2 regions of the Mesorhizobium sp. USDA 4775 genome follow, and region 1 is predicted to be linked to the other one. Evidence: riboswitches for the same ligand, from Rfam matches in the RefSeq annotation. Region 1 holds a riboswitch; the other holds the start of a gene.
The links. Region 1 has a riboswitch for thiamine pyrophosphate ahead of thiB (thiamine ABC transporter substrate binding subunit). Riboswitches for the same ligand answer to the same signal wherever they lie in the genome.
Positions count from the first base shown of each region.

Region 2: it holds a riboswitch for thiamine pyrophosphate, as region 1 does, so the genes downstream of both, ACVILI_RS24440 (YkoF family thiamine/hydroxymethylpyrimidine-binding protein) here and thiB (thiamine ABC transporter substrate binding subunit) in region 1, are expected to answer to the same signal.

Region 1 covers NZ_JBSSFM010000001.1:356,594-364,109, forward strand. Annotated here, with positions in the region: gene ACVILI_RS01805 (M48 family metalloprotease) at 1-1,263, opposite strand, end outside; gene thiQ (thiamine ABC transporter ATP-binding protein) at 1,523-2,299, opposite strand; gene thiP (thiamine/thiamine pyrophosphate ABC transporter permease) at 2,292-3,908, opposite strand; gene thiB (thiamine ABC transporter substrate binding subunit) at 4,155-5,153, opposite strand; TPP riboswitch at 5,197-5,311, opposite strand; gene ACVILI_RS01825 (thiamine diphosphokinase) at 5,400-6,044, shown strand; gene ACVILI_RS01830 (ABC-F family ATP-binding cassette domain-containing protein) at 6,046-7,516, shown strand, end outside.
Region 2 covers NZ_JBSSFM010000001.1:5,008,640-5,016,155, reverse strand. Annotated here, with positions in the region: gene ACVILI_RS24470 (GNAT family N-acetyltransferase) at 282-752, shown strand; gene ACVILI_RS24465 (hypothetical protein) at 852-1,559, opposite strand; gene ACVILI_RS24460 (glycosyltransferase family 39 protein) at 1,757-3,034, shown strand; gene ACVILI_RS24455 (hypothetical protein) at 3,009-3,305, shown strand; gene msrA (peptide-methionine (S)-S-oxide reductase MsrA) at 3,480-3,998, shown strand; gene ACVILI_RS24445 (hypothetical protein) at 4,079-4,387, opposite strand; TPP riboswitch at 4,583-4,696, shown strand; gene ACVILI_RS24440 (YkoF family thiamine/hydroxymethylpyrimidine-binding protein) at 4,687-5,295, shown strand; gene ACVILI_RS24435 (ABC transporter permease) at 5,411-6,160, shown strand; gene ACVILI_RS24430 (ABC transporter ATP-binding protein) at 6,157-6,924, shown strand; gene ACVILI_RS24425 (ABC transporter substrate-binding protein) at 6,917-7,516, shown strand, end outside.

The DNA.
Region 1 (7,516 bases):
GAACGACCCGCTGACAGAGCGTGCCACCGTCTCCAGCGAGGTGCTGGCCGAGGGTGCCGCGGTGAGCAGCCGGTAGACCTGGCCGCCGGCACGGATCACCGCGATGTCGAACTGCCAGCCTTCGGCACTGGCATGCGCCGTCGCGGCCTCGTTGCCGTTGATGGTTTCCTGCTTGACGCTGCTGTCGTCCAGACCGGCCACCCAGCCGCTTCTGATGTAGTCGGTCAAGGCGCGGTTCTTGTCGATCGAAACGCCGTCGAAGCGGATCGCTATGTCGCCAGGCCCGGTCGCCGTCACCGCCGCCGCCGAATTGTCGATGATGAAACCGTCCGGCACCGTGAAGGACACGCCGAGGCCCGGATGAAGGAAGGTCTCGCCACGCACATAGCCTTCCTCCGGCGTATCGCCATAGAGCAGGCCGTCTATGCCGGCGAGGAAGGAATCGCGGTCGCGCGTGCCGACACCGGGCGCGCCGAACTGGCGGGCATGGCGCTGCGCCAGGTCGATGCGCTGCGGCGTGTTGGGGTGCGTCGCCAGAAAGTCGAGGCTGGCGTCGGTGGCGCCGCTGATCGAGCGGAAATCGGTATAGGCCGACATCGACTGCAGGAAGCGGCCGGCGGCATAAGGGTCGTAGCCGGCTTCGCCGATCGACTTGATGCCGATGGCGTCGGCCTCCAGCTCCTGGTTGCGCGAGAACTGCGCCAGCCGGAGCTTGCCGCGGATCAAAGCCGCCTTGGCGGTCGGGCTGTCGCCGAGCACGTCGGAAACCACTTTGGTCGCCAGGCCTTCCTCGGCCTCCAGCTGCTGGCGCTGCAGGCCGTGATTGGCGGTGACGTGGCCCATCTCATGCGCGATGACGGCGGCGAGCTCGGACGAATCATTCGCCAGCGCCAGCAGACCGCGCGTGATGTAGAGATAGCCGCCCGGCAGTGCGAAGGCGTTGACGTTGGGCGAATTGAGGATGGTGATGCGGTAAGTTTGGGTCGGGTTCGCCGACACAACGGTCAGATTGCCGACGACCTTGGCGACCATGCGCTCAAGCTTGGGATCGGAATATTCGCCGCCATAGGTCGCCAGGATGCGCGGATGCTGCGCCTTGGCCAGTTCGGCGAGCTTGTTGTTGGCACTGACATTGTCGACCGTGATCGGCTTGTCGGACGGTTGGAAGCCGGATTCCTGGACTTCCGGAGGCGTGAACATCTGGCAGCTTGCGAGCGCCACGGCAAAGCCGGCCAGCGCCAGAAAGCGCGCTAGCGGGTTCATTCGTAGCTTGTCGACGCCGATCGCCAGAGCGGCTTCCTTTCAGGTCCCGGCGCATGACCACGAAAATCGGGGGCGATCTCCGGAACCTGTCATGCGCAAAAACAAATTTCTACGGTACTCGTCACACGTCCCTAGGGGGCGTGTGACGAGTACCGTAGGCAAATCACGGCTTGTGCCAAACCAATAGGGCGGACCTAGCCACACTACTTCTGCCATGGCAAGCAAGCGCCCCGTTGCCTGATGCCGGTTTGACCGTAAATTATGTCCGCTTCCGGGCAATATCTCGTGATACGGCATTGCCGGCACCTGCACCGACATAGCGCCGGAACGCCTCCGGACCAGCCCCAACAAAGAAATCCTCCGCACTGCCGGTGGCCGCGACGGCGCCATTGTCCAGAAACACCACATTGCGGCCAATGCGGCGGGCGTCCTGTGGCTGGTGCGTGACGAACAGCACCGTCATGCCGCGCTCCGCATGCACGCCGGCAACCAGGTCGAGCATATCGTCGCGTAAGGCGGGCCCGAGCGAAGCGAAGGGTTCGTCGAGCAGAAGCACCGGGCGATCGCGCACCAGCACGCGCGCCAGGGCGACACGCTGGCGCTCGCCGCCGGAGAGTTCGCGCGGCAGCCGCTTGTCCTTGCCGCCAAGGCCTGTGCGTTCCAACGCTTCGGCAATGGCGGTTCGATCGGCTTCGGTCAGCCGCAGCGATGGCGAGCGGCCGAGCCCGACATTCTGCTCGACGGAGAGATGCGCAAAAAGGTTGTTTTCCTGAAACACCATCGACACCGGCCGTGCGGCTGGCGGCGCTGCGCCGACATCGGCCCCGCCGATCAGCACGCGGCCCGACTGCGGCGTCTCGAAGCCGGCGACCAGATTGAGCAGCGTCGACTTGCCCGAACCGCTCGGCCCCATGATGGCGGTGATTTCCGCCGCCGCGAACGCGACATCGAAGGTGAGCGGCGCCTCGCCATAGCTGAACGAGACCTTGTCCAGCCGCACCGGAACACCCTTCCCTCTCATCGCTCCGTCAGACATTGCGGACCTTGTCTCTTCCCAGCCAGTCCGCCGCCAGCACCAAGGCGAGGCAGACGAGGCCAAGCAACAGTGCCAGGCCGGCGGCGTCCTGCGTGCGGTAGCTGCCCATGCGCGCCAGGAGAAGGTAAGGCAAGGTCTGCACGGAATCACTGCCGAACAGCGCGATAACGCCGAGATCGCCGAGCGACAGCGCCATGGCGAAGGCGAAGGCGGTGGCGAGCGGCCGCCGCAATGACGGCCAGTCGACCAGCCGCAGCCTGGCCCAGCCGGAAATGCCGAGCTGCGCGCAGAGCCGTTCGTGGCGCTCGCTCGCCGCGTCATAGGCGGGACGGACGGCGCGCAGCGCGAAAGGCATCGCCATGACAGAATTGACGGTGACGACCATGACCGGGGCGATGGCAAAGACATCGCCGGCATGGCGCAGCAGGAGGAACCAGCCGGCTCCGATGACGATCGGCGGCACGACCAGCACAAAACCGGCGCCGGTATCCGTGGCGTGTTCGAGCAGTGTCCTTCGACCGGCGCGGCGCCTCAACGCGAGTGCCCGTCGCGCCATGGTCAGCGCCAACGACAGCATCACTGAAAGCAGCGCCGACAGGAAAGCGAGCACCGCACTGGTCAGCGTCGCCTGCCGGACAGCGGCCTCGCCGGCGAGCCGGCCGAGATCGGCGCCCAAGCCTGCCGAGACGGTCGCGGCCATCGGTCCGATAACGAACAGCAGCGCCAGCACGATGAGCACGGCGTTGAGTGACGCCTCGGTCGTGTCGACGGAGAGATAACGGCGCGGCGCCACCGGCAGGTTGGTGTCGCCGACGACATTGGCGCCAAGCCGCGTCAGCGCCAGCACCACGATGAAGGTCAAGGCAATCTGCAGCAATGTCAGGGCGACCGCCCGCGCCGGATCGAAATCGAAGCGCAGCGCCTGGTAGATGCCGACCTCCAGCGTCGTTGCCGCCGGTCCGCCGCCAAGCGTCAAAACGATGGTGAAGGAGGTGATGCAGAGCATGAAGACCAGCCCGGCGACACCCGGCAGAGCGGCGCGCAGCGTCGGCCATTCGATCAGCCGGAAGGCCGGCCCCGCCGCCATGCCGAGCTGGCTTGCCAGCCGCCACTGGTCGGCGGGAATCGTCTGCAGCGCCTCGAGGAACAGGCGGGTCGCCAACGGCAGGTTGAAGAAGACGTGGGCGACGAGAATGCCGGACAAGCCATAGATGCCTGGCCAACCCTGGCTGCCGGCGGCGCTGAACAGGCCGGCGAAATAGCCGGCACGGCCGTACAGCGCCAGTATGCCAAGCGCCGCGACGATCGCCGGCAGCGCCAACGGCACGGCGAAGAGTTGCAGGATGAAGGCGCGGCCGAAGAAACGCGGATGCCGCGACAGGGCGCGCGCCACGAACAGCGCCGGGATCACCGAAAGCAGGGTCGAGAGGACTGCCTGCCAAAGCGTGAAGCGCACGACGCTCAGCAGGTAGGGATCGAAGGCCGCCCAGGCTCCCGAAAAATCATCGGCGCCTTCGACGAGCAGGCCCGCGAATGCGCCGCCGATCAGCAGCGTGATTGCGGCGAGCGCAATGATGCCGGCGCTGACGCGGGGATCAGCGCGTTCCACGCTCGACCGCCAGTCTCCGCATAGCGGCACTTATAGAGGGTTGCGTTCCTTGGCGCCCCCCTCCGTCCTGCCGGACATCTCCCCCACGAGGGGGGAGATTGGCTGTTTCAGCGCCTCGCTCATACCTATAGCGTCGGCGATTGGCGAAATCACCGATAGCATTCGATCTCCCCCCTTGTGGGAGAGATGTCCGGCAGGACAGAGGGGGGCGCCGTAGAGCACTCATCTTTCGATCATACGGCCAAACTATTTGCTCATCACCGCCAGCCATTCATCCACCCAGGCCTTGCGGTTGGCGGCAACCTCTTCGGGGCTGAACAGCAGGGTCTTGGTCGGCTTGACCAGCTTGTCGAAGGCCGGGTTGAGCGGCTTGTCGGTCTTTCCGGCCGGGAACATCCAGTTGGTCTCCGGGATCGCGTCCTGGAATTTCGGCCCGGTCATGAAGGCGATGAATTTTGCCGCCAGCGGGTTCTTGGCTCCGTTCGTGGTGATTCCCGCGACCTCGATCTGCAAATATTCGCCCTCCTCGAAAGAAGCGGCCTGGTAGCGCTGCGTGTTCTCGGCGACCATGTGATAGGCCGGCGAGGTCGTGTAGGACAACACCATCGGCGCCTCGCCCTTGGTGAACAGGCCATAGGCCTCGCTCCAGCCCGGCGTCACGGTCAGCACCTTCGTCTTGAGCTTGGCCCAGGCTTCCGGCGCCTTGTCGCCATAGACCGACTTCACCCACAACAGCAGGCCGAGGCCCGGCGTCGAGGTGCGCGGATCCTGGATGACGATCTTGTCGTCGGCACTGCCTTCGACCAGTTCCTTCAGGCTCTTCGGCGGCGTCTTCAGTTTTTCGGTGTCGTAGACGACGGCGAAATAGCCGTAGTCGAAGGGAACAAAAGTATCGTCGCTCCAGCCACCCGGCACGTTGACATCGGAGACCGCGCCATGCGGGGCAAACAACCCGCTAGCCTTGGCATCGGCGGTGAGATTGGTGTCGAGGCCAAGTACGATGTCGGCCTTGGTTGACGCGCCTTCTAGCTTGACGCGGTTGAGCAGGGCCACGCCATCGGCGACCGAGACGAACTCGACGTCGCAGCCGCATTCGGCCTCGAATTCCTTCTTCACCACCGGGCCTGGCCCCCAGTCGGCGGTGAAGCTTTCATAGGTGTAGACGGTGAGCTTGTCCTTGGCCAAGGCCGGCCCGGACAGCGCCACGACCATGGTCGAGACAAGAGCGTATAAAAGCGTGCGCATCGGCGCCTCCTTCGTTCGAATTGCAAGGAATTGAGGCGCCGGACTGTCCGAAACGTCTAATCCCTCCGCCGGTACAAACCGGATCAGGTTCAGCGGGTTGGCGAGACTGCCTCTCAGCCGGTCCGCGAAGATCGCGTCCGGCACCCCGTTAGAGCGTTTCGACACATAGGCCGGGCCGGGGAACCGCGCAAGTGGCAGTTTGCCGGCCTTCCGTTTCCGCTGCCGGGCTGGTACAGGCCACCGGATATGAGCACATTCACCATCCTGCTTGGCGGCGATCTCATCCGCACGCCCCGGCTCGACCGCCAGGTCGACGGCTCGCGCATCATTGCCGCCGACGCCGGCATCGGCCATGCCCGGCTGCTCGGCCTTGTGCCGGAACTATGGGTGGGTGATTTCGATTCGGTGCCGGCCGATCTCCCCGCCGATCTCGCCGCAGTGCCCCGCCGAACCTTCCCGGCGGAGAAGGACAAGACCGACGGCGAATTGGCGATTGCCGCAGCCCTCGAGCGTGGCGCGACTAGCCTGGTGCTGGCGGGCGCGTTCGGCGGCAAGCGCGCCGACCACGCTTTCCTGCATCTGGCGCTCGCCCTGCGCCTGGCCGAAGCCGGAACCGAGGTGCTGTTGACCAGCGGCGCCCAGGAAGGTGTCCCGTTGCTGTCGGGAACGGCCGGCTTCGACTATGCCGACGGCACGCTGTTTTCGATCCTCGGCTTTTCCGAACTTGCCGGCCTGACCGTCACCGGCGCCAAATGGCCGTTGAACCAGGTCGTAGTGGCGTTCGGCTCGTCGCTGACCATTTCCAACGAGGTCCGGGGCCGCCTCGACATCGCGCTCGGCCACGGCCGCGCGCTGCTGCTCGCGCATCCGTATCCACTACCTGAAAGCTGACATGGCCCCGCCTCTTCTCAATCTCGACGGGATAAGACTGACCTTCGGCGGCACACCGCTGCTCGACGGTGCTGCCTTGACGGCTTCGGCCGGTGACAAGATCGCGCTGGTCGGCCGCAACGGGTCCGGCAAGTCGACGCTGCTCAAGATCGCGGCCGGCCTGATCGAGCCGCAGGACGGTGAGGTGTTTCGCCAGCCCTCGGCAACCGTCCGCTATCTGCCGCAGATGCCCGACATGGAAGGTTTCGCCACCGTGCGTGCCTATGTCGAGGCGGGCCTCGGGCCAGCCGACGATCCCTACCGCGCCTCCTATCTGATGGAGCATCTTGGCCTCACCGGCGAGGAACGGCCGGGTGATCTCTCAGGTGGCGAGGCCAGGCGCGCAGCCCTGGCCCGTGTCATGGCGCCGGAACCCGACATCCTGCTGCTTGATGAGCCGACCAATCATCTTGACCTGTCGGTCATCGAATGGCTGGAAGAGGAGCTCGTGCGCACCTCCTCGGCACTCATCGTCATCTCGCACGACCGCCGCTTTCTGGAGCGCGTGTCGCGCGCCACCGTCTGGCTCGATCGTGGCCAGACCCGCAGGCTGGACAAGGGTTTTGGCCATTTCGAGGAATGGCGCGACCAGGTGTTGGAAGAGGAAGAGCGCGAGCAGCACAAGCTTGGCCGCCAGATCGTGCGTGAAGAACACTGGCTGCGTTATGGCGTGACGGCGCGGCGCAAGCGCAACATGCGCCGCCTCGGCGAGTTGCAGACCATGCGCCAGCGTTTCCGCGGCCATAGGGGCGCCGAAGGCACCGCGACCATGGTGGCGAGCGACGCCGCCGAATCCGGCAAGCTGGTGATCGAAGCGAAGAACATCGAGAAGAGCTTTGGCGACCTCACCGTGGTCAAGGGCTTCTCGACCCGCATCCAGCGCGGCGATCGCGTCGGCCTCGTCGGACCGAACGGCGCCGGCAAGACGACGCTTTTGAAGATGCTGACCGGCGAATTGGCGCCGGATGCTGGCTCGGTGCGGCTCGGCACCAATCTGGAAATCGCCACGCTCGACCAGAAGCGCGAGGCAGTCGACCCGCAGGAGACGCTGGCGCAATACCTCACCGACGGACGCGGCGAAAACCTCGTCATCAATGGCGAGCAGCGCCATGTCGTCTCCTACATGAAGGATTTCCTGTTCAAGCCGGAGCAGGCGCGCACGCCGGTGCGCGAACTGTCCGGCGGCGAGCGGGCGCGGCTGATCCTGGCGCGCGTGCTGGCACGACCGGCAAACCTGCTGGTGCTCGATGAGCCGACCAACGATCTCGACATGGAGACGCTGGAACTGCTGCAGGAACTGGTCGCCGGCTTTGCCGGCACCGTCATCCTGGTCAGCCACGACCGCGATTTCCTTGACCGCACCGTCACCAGCATCATCGCGCCGGATGGCGGCGGCCGTTGGGTCGAATATGCCGGCGGTTATTCCGACATGC
Region 2 (7,516 bases), 4.7 Mb from region 1:
CATGGCGGTGCCGCTCTCGATCCTGATCGCGGTCTTGGTGGTTAGCCTTACGTTTGGCTGGTTTGGGTGACAGATTGCACGCGGCGGGGCGCGGTCCAGGAATAGCTCCAGGCCTTGCCCTGCGTCCGAGAATTCGCGCCTGACGGCTCGATCGAGCCAATGCCCGCCTCGGCTCACGCTGGGGCGGGCTTTTTGCGTTTGTGGCTCCTGCCCGGCCACTGCTATATCGCGGTGCAAGGTTGCCGAGATCGCGGCGGCGTTGATCCAGCCCGGGGCTACGGATGCAGATTGAACGATATGACGGGAACCGTGAAATATTGCTGCCGCTGTTTGCCCTTGCCGACGATTCCCCCATGCAGGTTTCCAGCTATATCGATGAGGGCGAAGTGCTGGTCGCGCGGGAGGGCAACAGGATCATCGGCCACGTGCAACTCATCGAGACAGGCGAGGGCGGTGTATTCGAGATCAAGAGCCTGGCCGTTCGTCCGGCAAGGCAGAGCGAGGGCTTGGGGCGCGCCCTTGTCGCGGCGGCAGTCACCCGCTGCCGCGAGCGCCACGGCCGGCGCCTGATCGTGGCGACCGCGGCGGCCGATATCGGCAATTTGCGGTTTTACCAGAGACAGGGCTTTCGAATGTCTCGCATCGTGCAGGATGCGTTCGGGCCATCGACCGGTTACCCCGAAGGCTCGGCTGTGAACGGCATTCCGCTGCGCGACCAGGTGGTCTTCGAACGCGACCTCGGCGCGGATTGAGGTGAGGATCGTCCACCCCGCGCTCCAGCTTCGGGACTGTCGCAAACCATCCAATAGCCCGCTCCGGTTCGCCGGGAGGGCTATTTTGCGTTTCTGGGCTTAGGCGAGGATGTTGACGGCGCGGGCGGCGACCAGTGCGATCGTCAGCAGCGATATCATCGACTCGGCCATCATCAAAAGCTTGGCCCGCTGCGACAGCGGCAAGGTGTCGGTCGGCGAAAACGCCGTCGCATTGGTGAAGGCGAGGAAGAAATAGTCGACGAAGCCAGGCAGCCAGTCGCGGATCTCGCGGTCGTTCAAGGTCATTTGCGGGAACAGGAAGTCGGAATGGGCGCGATTGACGAGGCCGCAGGTCGGCGGCCCGCCGCGGTCCGTGCTCCAGAACCACAAGGCAAAGACGATGACATTGGTGACCCAAATGTTGAGCGCGTCGATGAGCAGCGTCTGGCCGGTGGAGCCGGCATGGCCCGCCAGCAAGGCGCGCACCAGGAACACCAGCGAACCGCAATTCATGATGCTGACGACGCCGGTCATCACCAGCGCGGTCCTGCGGATGATGACGCGAAACCGGCCGACCAGATACCAGTGCTCCTCCTCGACCGCTTTCTGGCTGGCGACCTGTGTCCAGGCGGTGGCGACGGACAGGGGCACGAGCAGGGCGGCCTCCAGCGCCGGCGCCAGCCAGCGCGGGCCGAACGAAAGATCGTTGATCACTAGGAGCTGCAAACAAATGATGACGAGGACCGCCGCGCGTGCCAGCCAGAAGTCGAGCGCGCGATGGTGGATGACGGCATGCTGGTGACGCATCGAATATCCGGGATGTTCAGACAGGATCAAATGGGCGGCTGTTCTGCCGGGGGAGGGCAACGGAGCGCCGAAATTCCTGCCCAATCTTGGTCTTGCAATGGCCTGCAAGTATACTTTTTCGTAAGCTTTGACGTTGGGGCTGTTCGGCAAACCGGACGATGTGGTTTAAGCGCCGCATGGTGGGAATAGACGACTCCATGGATGGTTGGGAGCCGGCGGGGCTGACTGCCGCCGGCCTTGACTCGTCATCGGTATGGCCCGGCCTGCTCCGCCATCCCTGGTATTTGTTGGCGCTTTTGTGCCTGGTGCAGATCCTGTGCTGGACGGTGGTGCCGGCACTGATCGATCCCGCCCCGCCCGGCGATGTGGTGGAAGGTTTCATGTGGGGCCGCGAATGGGTGCTGTTGACCTACAAGCACCCGCAGCTTCCAGGCTGGCTGCTCGAAACCAGCCATCTTCTGACCGGATCGTTCCGCTGGCCACAATATATGCTTGCCCAGCTGACGATCTCGTCGACCTTCATCCTGGTCTATCTGCTGGCCCGCGACATGCTCGGGCAAAGCCGTGCGCTGGCCGCCGTGCTTTTGATGCCGTCGGTCTATTTCTTCGGCTGGCCGACCCCGCAATTCAATCATGACTACGCGCAGATGCCGTTCTGGGCGGCCATTTGCTGGTTGCTCTGGCGCGCCGGCCGTGGCGGCGGGCCGGGCTGGTGGCTGGCGCTCGGACTGGTGTCGGGCGTCGGGCTCTATGCCAAGTTCTCCACCGGCCTGCTGCTTGCCTTCGGCGCGCTCTGGCTGTTGTATGACGCACGCGCGCGCAGCCGGCTGGCGACGCCCTGGCCATGGCTCGGCCTTGCCGTCTTTCTCGCCGTTGCCGCGCCGCTGGCCATCGCGCTCTACCGCATCGATTTCCTGCCGCTGACCTATTTCGCAGCCCGCGACCAATGGGTGACCGAAAACCGAGCGCGTCTCTACTACATCGGCGTCCAGATGGCCGGGCTCTCCGGCTTTCTTCTGGTGCTGACGATATCCGGGTTGTTGCGGCGCTCGCCGGCCCCAGAAGCGCCGGTCGAGCGCGGCATTCTGGTCTATCTCGTGTGGATGGGGCTCGGCCCGGCGACCCTGATCATGGTGGCCTCGTTGTTCACCGGCACCGGCGAGTCCTGGGGCGCGCCGATGTACAATCTTGTCGGCGTCACGGTGCTCGCCTTTCTCGGCCACCGGCTCGGCGCCATCGAGATGCGAAGGCTGGCGATCTGCGCGTTCCTCTGCATCCTCACCATGTCGGGTGCCTATGCGGCGCTGCGCTGGACGGGCTGCAATGTGCGGGGGGCGCCTGGACGCCGTCTGCTGGCCGGCACAGCCGATCGCGGACGAGGCCGAGGCGGTCTGGCACGCGGCGGCGCCCGGCCGGCTCGACATTGTCGGCGGCGATACCCAGGTGGCTATGCTGGCGGGCCTCAATGCCTATGACAAGCCGTCGATCTTCACCGATCTCGATACGCGGTTCGCGCCCTGGATCACCAGGCAGCGCTTGCACGACCACGGCATGCTGATGGTTTGGCCAGGGCATGACGTTCCGCCGCAGTTGCAGACATGGCTGGGCAACCTCCCGGTCAAGACGGTTCTTTTCAATTGGTCTCGCACGGCGCCGCCGGTGGCAATCAGCTTTGCCGCCATTCCGCCCGGCACGCTGTATCCGCCGCTTGCCGTCGACAGCCGGACCCTGCATCCGGGCAACTGAAACGGTTCGATCCCCGACCGCGTCGTGATATCGTTCGCTCATGGCCGCGTTGTTTCCACGCGACTGGACGAAGCGGACGACAATGCCCATCTATTGGGAAATCCAATTTTGTCCGCGCAATTCCGGGCGGGAAACCGCTACATGAGCTGGAATTGCCTTTTGAGGAGACGTGACATGGCGACTTCGACCGAACGCGCAGTGCTTGCCGGTGGCTGTTTCTGGGGCATGCAGGATCTGATACGGCGCTATCCCGGCGTCATCTCCACGCGTGTCGGCTATAGCGGCGGGGATGTAGCCAACGCCACCTATCGCAACCACGGCACCCATGCCGAAGCCATCGAGATCAATTTCGATCCGGCCGTGATCAGCTATCGCACGCTGCTGGAGCGCTTTTTCCAGATCCACGATCCGACGACGCGCAACCGCCAGGGCAACGATGTCGGGATGAGCTACCGTTCGGCGATCTACTATACGAGCGACGAGCAGAAACGCGTCGCCGAAGACACCATCGCCGATGTCGATGCTTCCGGCCTGTGGCCTGGCAAGGTCGTCACGGAAGTCGCGCCGGCCGGCGCCTTCTGGGAAGCCGAGCCCGAGCACCAGGATTATCTGGAGAAATATCCAAACGGCTACACCTGCCACTTCGTCAGGCCGGGCTGGAAACTGCCGGTTCGCGAAAAGGCCGCATCCTAACGGTTGGCACAAAGCATCGTTGGAAGTGATATCGAAAAGCCGCCGGATGTCCGGCGGCTTTTTTGTTTTTGGACAATCACTTACTTGCCACAGTTGTTGTCGTTCACGGTGGGCGCCGTCAAATTGCCGTTGGCATCGGACTGCGCACCTTGTGGGTTGGTCGGGCAATTCCGATCCGCATTGGAGTTCATGTCGCCCGGCGCGATGGTGGTGCTGTTGGTAATTGCCGGATCGACCGTATTGGGCGAAGCCGGCGTGCTCGGGTCTACAGTCACTGAGTGGCCGCTGCCGCCTGACCCATCCATGCCGTTTGCGGTGTTGCTTTGCGCCATCGCGGAAGTGGCAAGCGCAACGGTGAACGCCGAAGCTGCGAGGATTTTCATGAACATGGTTTTGCCTCCATTTCTGTGAACTCGCCGCGTTGCGACTGGTGGGACAACCTCTCGGCTTGGCGAAGGTTCCCCATAAAATTCCGACTGCGCGGCGTCGCCAGCGTCCACGCAACGGCCAGAGTTGGTGCAACGCTTTTGGCCCGGTGCGCTGAAAAAACGGCTTCCCCTTCCGTTCGAATGGTGCTTTAACGCGTCCATCCACAGGGGTGCTCCGTACGGTCGGGGCTGAGACGGGGGCGGCAAGCCCACAGACCCTAGAAGCTGATCTGGGTAATACCAGCGGAGCGAGGCGGGCTATGTTTTCAGGCGCACAGATTTCCCTATATCCCATGGCCGACGATTTCGTCGGCGTCATCCTGGGCGCGCTCGGCGCGCTCGATCCCTACCGGGACAGGCTCCGGATCGAAACCGACGACATCTCGACCTTGCTGGTCGGGCCGCCCGAAGTGTTGTTCCCGGCGCTGCGCGACCTGTTCGTGGCGGCGGCGCAGAGCGGCAAGCATTGCGTGCTGTCGGCCGCCATTTCGCGCGGCTGTCCTGGCGAGCCGGACGATCCGATCTGCCGCTCCGACGCGTTTGGCGGGCCTGTCGGGCCGCTCGGGCCGCGCAAGGAAGCCGCCATCGCCGCCGTGCGCAGTGCTGCTGCCACCGGCCAGCCGGCGGCGGCGCAGTTCTCGCTCTATGTGATGGGCACCGGCGACCACATGGATGAGATCTATGGCTGCATCGATTTCCTGAAACAGTCCGGCGTCTACGATCGCTCCAAGAATTTTTGCACCAAACTGCGCGGCGATACCGGCGCGATCTTTTCGGCGCTGAACGAAGCCTTCTGCCGCTTCGGACCGGGCGCGGGCCACGTAACCCTTGACGTCACGGTTTCCGCCAACAGCCCCACCGCTGTCTGAGTCTGAAACACCCGCTTGCTCTACGCGCGGTCAAGGTTGTCCTCTCGTGGTCTCATTGTCGTCAAGCCGCCCGCGGCAGCTCGCGGGTCTCTTCGCCAGGGCGGCACCGGCCGTGATGTCGGTCGGGTTGCTGCTCGTGGCCTGGGAACTCTACGCAAATTATTCCGGCATCAAGCCGACGATCCTGCCGGCGCCGTCGCGCGTCTTCGAACAGGCGATGCTCAATCGCGAGGCGCTGATCGACAACGCCGTTCCCACCATCCGCGCCACGCTGATCGGCTTTGCCTGCTCGCTCGGCGCCGCTTTCGCGCTGTCGATGCTGGTCGACTTCTTCCAGCCGCTGCGGCGCGCGCTGTTTCCTGTCTTCATCGTCAGCCAGACCTTGCCGCTGGTGGCCATCGCGCCGCTGGTGGTGCTGTGGTTCGGCTTCGGTTTGACGCCAAAGATCATGCTGGTGGCGCTGGTCACCTTTTTCCCGATGCTGGTGGCTCTGGTGCAGGGCTACGAGGCGACCGAGGTGGAGATCGGCCAGATGCTGCGCGCCATGGGGGCAGGGCGCTGGCGTGTCTTCGTTCTGGCGCGGCTGCCTTCGGCACTGCCCTATTTCTTCGCCGGCCTGCGGATCTCCATCACCTATGCCGTGGTCGGCGCCATCTTCGCCGAATATGCCGGTGCGGCCAAGGGACTGGGCATCTACATGCTCAACGCCAAGAACAATTTCCGCCCCGATCTGGTGCTGGCCGCGGTCGGCGTGAGTGCCGCGCTCACGCTGATCCTGTTCGGGCTGACGGCGCTCTTGCAGCGCCTCGCCATGCCCTGGGAACGGATCGGCCGTCAGCCGGCAGGGAAGGGGCCGGGGCGATGAGCCGGCTCGAATTGCGGCATGTGCGCAAGGCGTTTGGCGGGCTCGACGTGCTCGCCGACATTTCGCTCAGCGTCGGTGCCGGCGAATTCGTCTCGATCCTTGGGCCTTCGGGCGCCGGCAAGTCGACGCTGTTCCAGCTTCTGACGGGTGCCGAGCATGGCGAAGGCGAGATGTTGTTCGACGGCATGCCGCTCGACGACCATGGCCGGCATTTCGCATTCATGCCGCAGCGCGACGCCCTGATGCCGTGGCGGCGCATCCTCGACAACACGACACTCGGGCTCGAAGTGCAAGGCGTCAGACGCCAGGCAGCGCGGGCGCGGGTCGCGCCGCTGCTTGCAGAGTTCGGCCTTGCCGGCTTCGAGCGGCATTTTCCGGCACAGCTTTCGGGTGGCATGCGCCAGCGCGCGGCGCTTTTGCGCACGGTGGTGCAGGAGCGCGACATGCTTTTGCTCGACGAACCGTTCGGCGCGCTCGACGCATTGACCCGCGCAGCCATGCAGCGCTGGCTCGAGCAGATGTGGCGGCACCATCACTGGACGGCGCTGCTGATCACCCACGATGTGCGCGAGGCGGTGTTCCTGTCCGACCGCATCTATGTGCTGTCGGCGCGTCCGGCCCGCGTGTTGCGTGAGATCAGGGTGCCCTTGCCGCGTCCGCGAGATCCGACTGGCGCCGCCGCGCAGCAGGCCGGCGCACTCGAGGCCGAGATCCTCGACATCTTGCTCAACCCTCAACCATCCAAAGGACATGACCATGACTGATATGACACGCCGGCAGGCCCTGCTGCTCACCCTCGCCAGCGGTCTTCCGCTGATCGCTGGAGCGAGCCGCGTCTTCGCCGCCACGCAAAAAGTCACCGTCGCGCTGGACTGGACTGTCAACACCAACCACATCGGGCTGTTCGTCGCCCGCGACAAGGGATTTTACCGCGAGGCTGGCCTCGAGGTCGACATTTTACCCTATAGTGACACCGGCGCCGGCACGCTGGTCGCCAACCGCGTTGCCGACTTCGGCATCAACGGCACCATCAGCCTGTTCAGCCAGAAGACCGGCGGGGCCGACTTGAAGGCCGTCTACGCCGTGGTGCAGTCCGAAACCGGCCGCGTGGTCTTCAATGCGGCGCGCAGCGAGATAAAAAGTCCCAGGGATCTTGACGGCCTGACCTATGGCGGTTTCGGCAGCGCCTGGGAAAACGCACTGATCTCGACCATCATCCGCCACGACGGCGGCAAGGGCAATTTCGAAACGGTGACGCTCGGCACTTCCGCCTATGAAGCGCTGGCCAATGGCTCGGTCGACTTCACGCTCGAGGTCTCGACCTGGGAGGGCGTCGAGGCCGAACTCAAGGGCGTC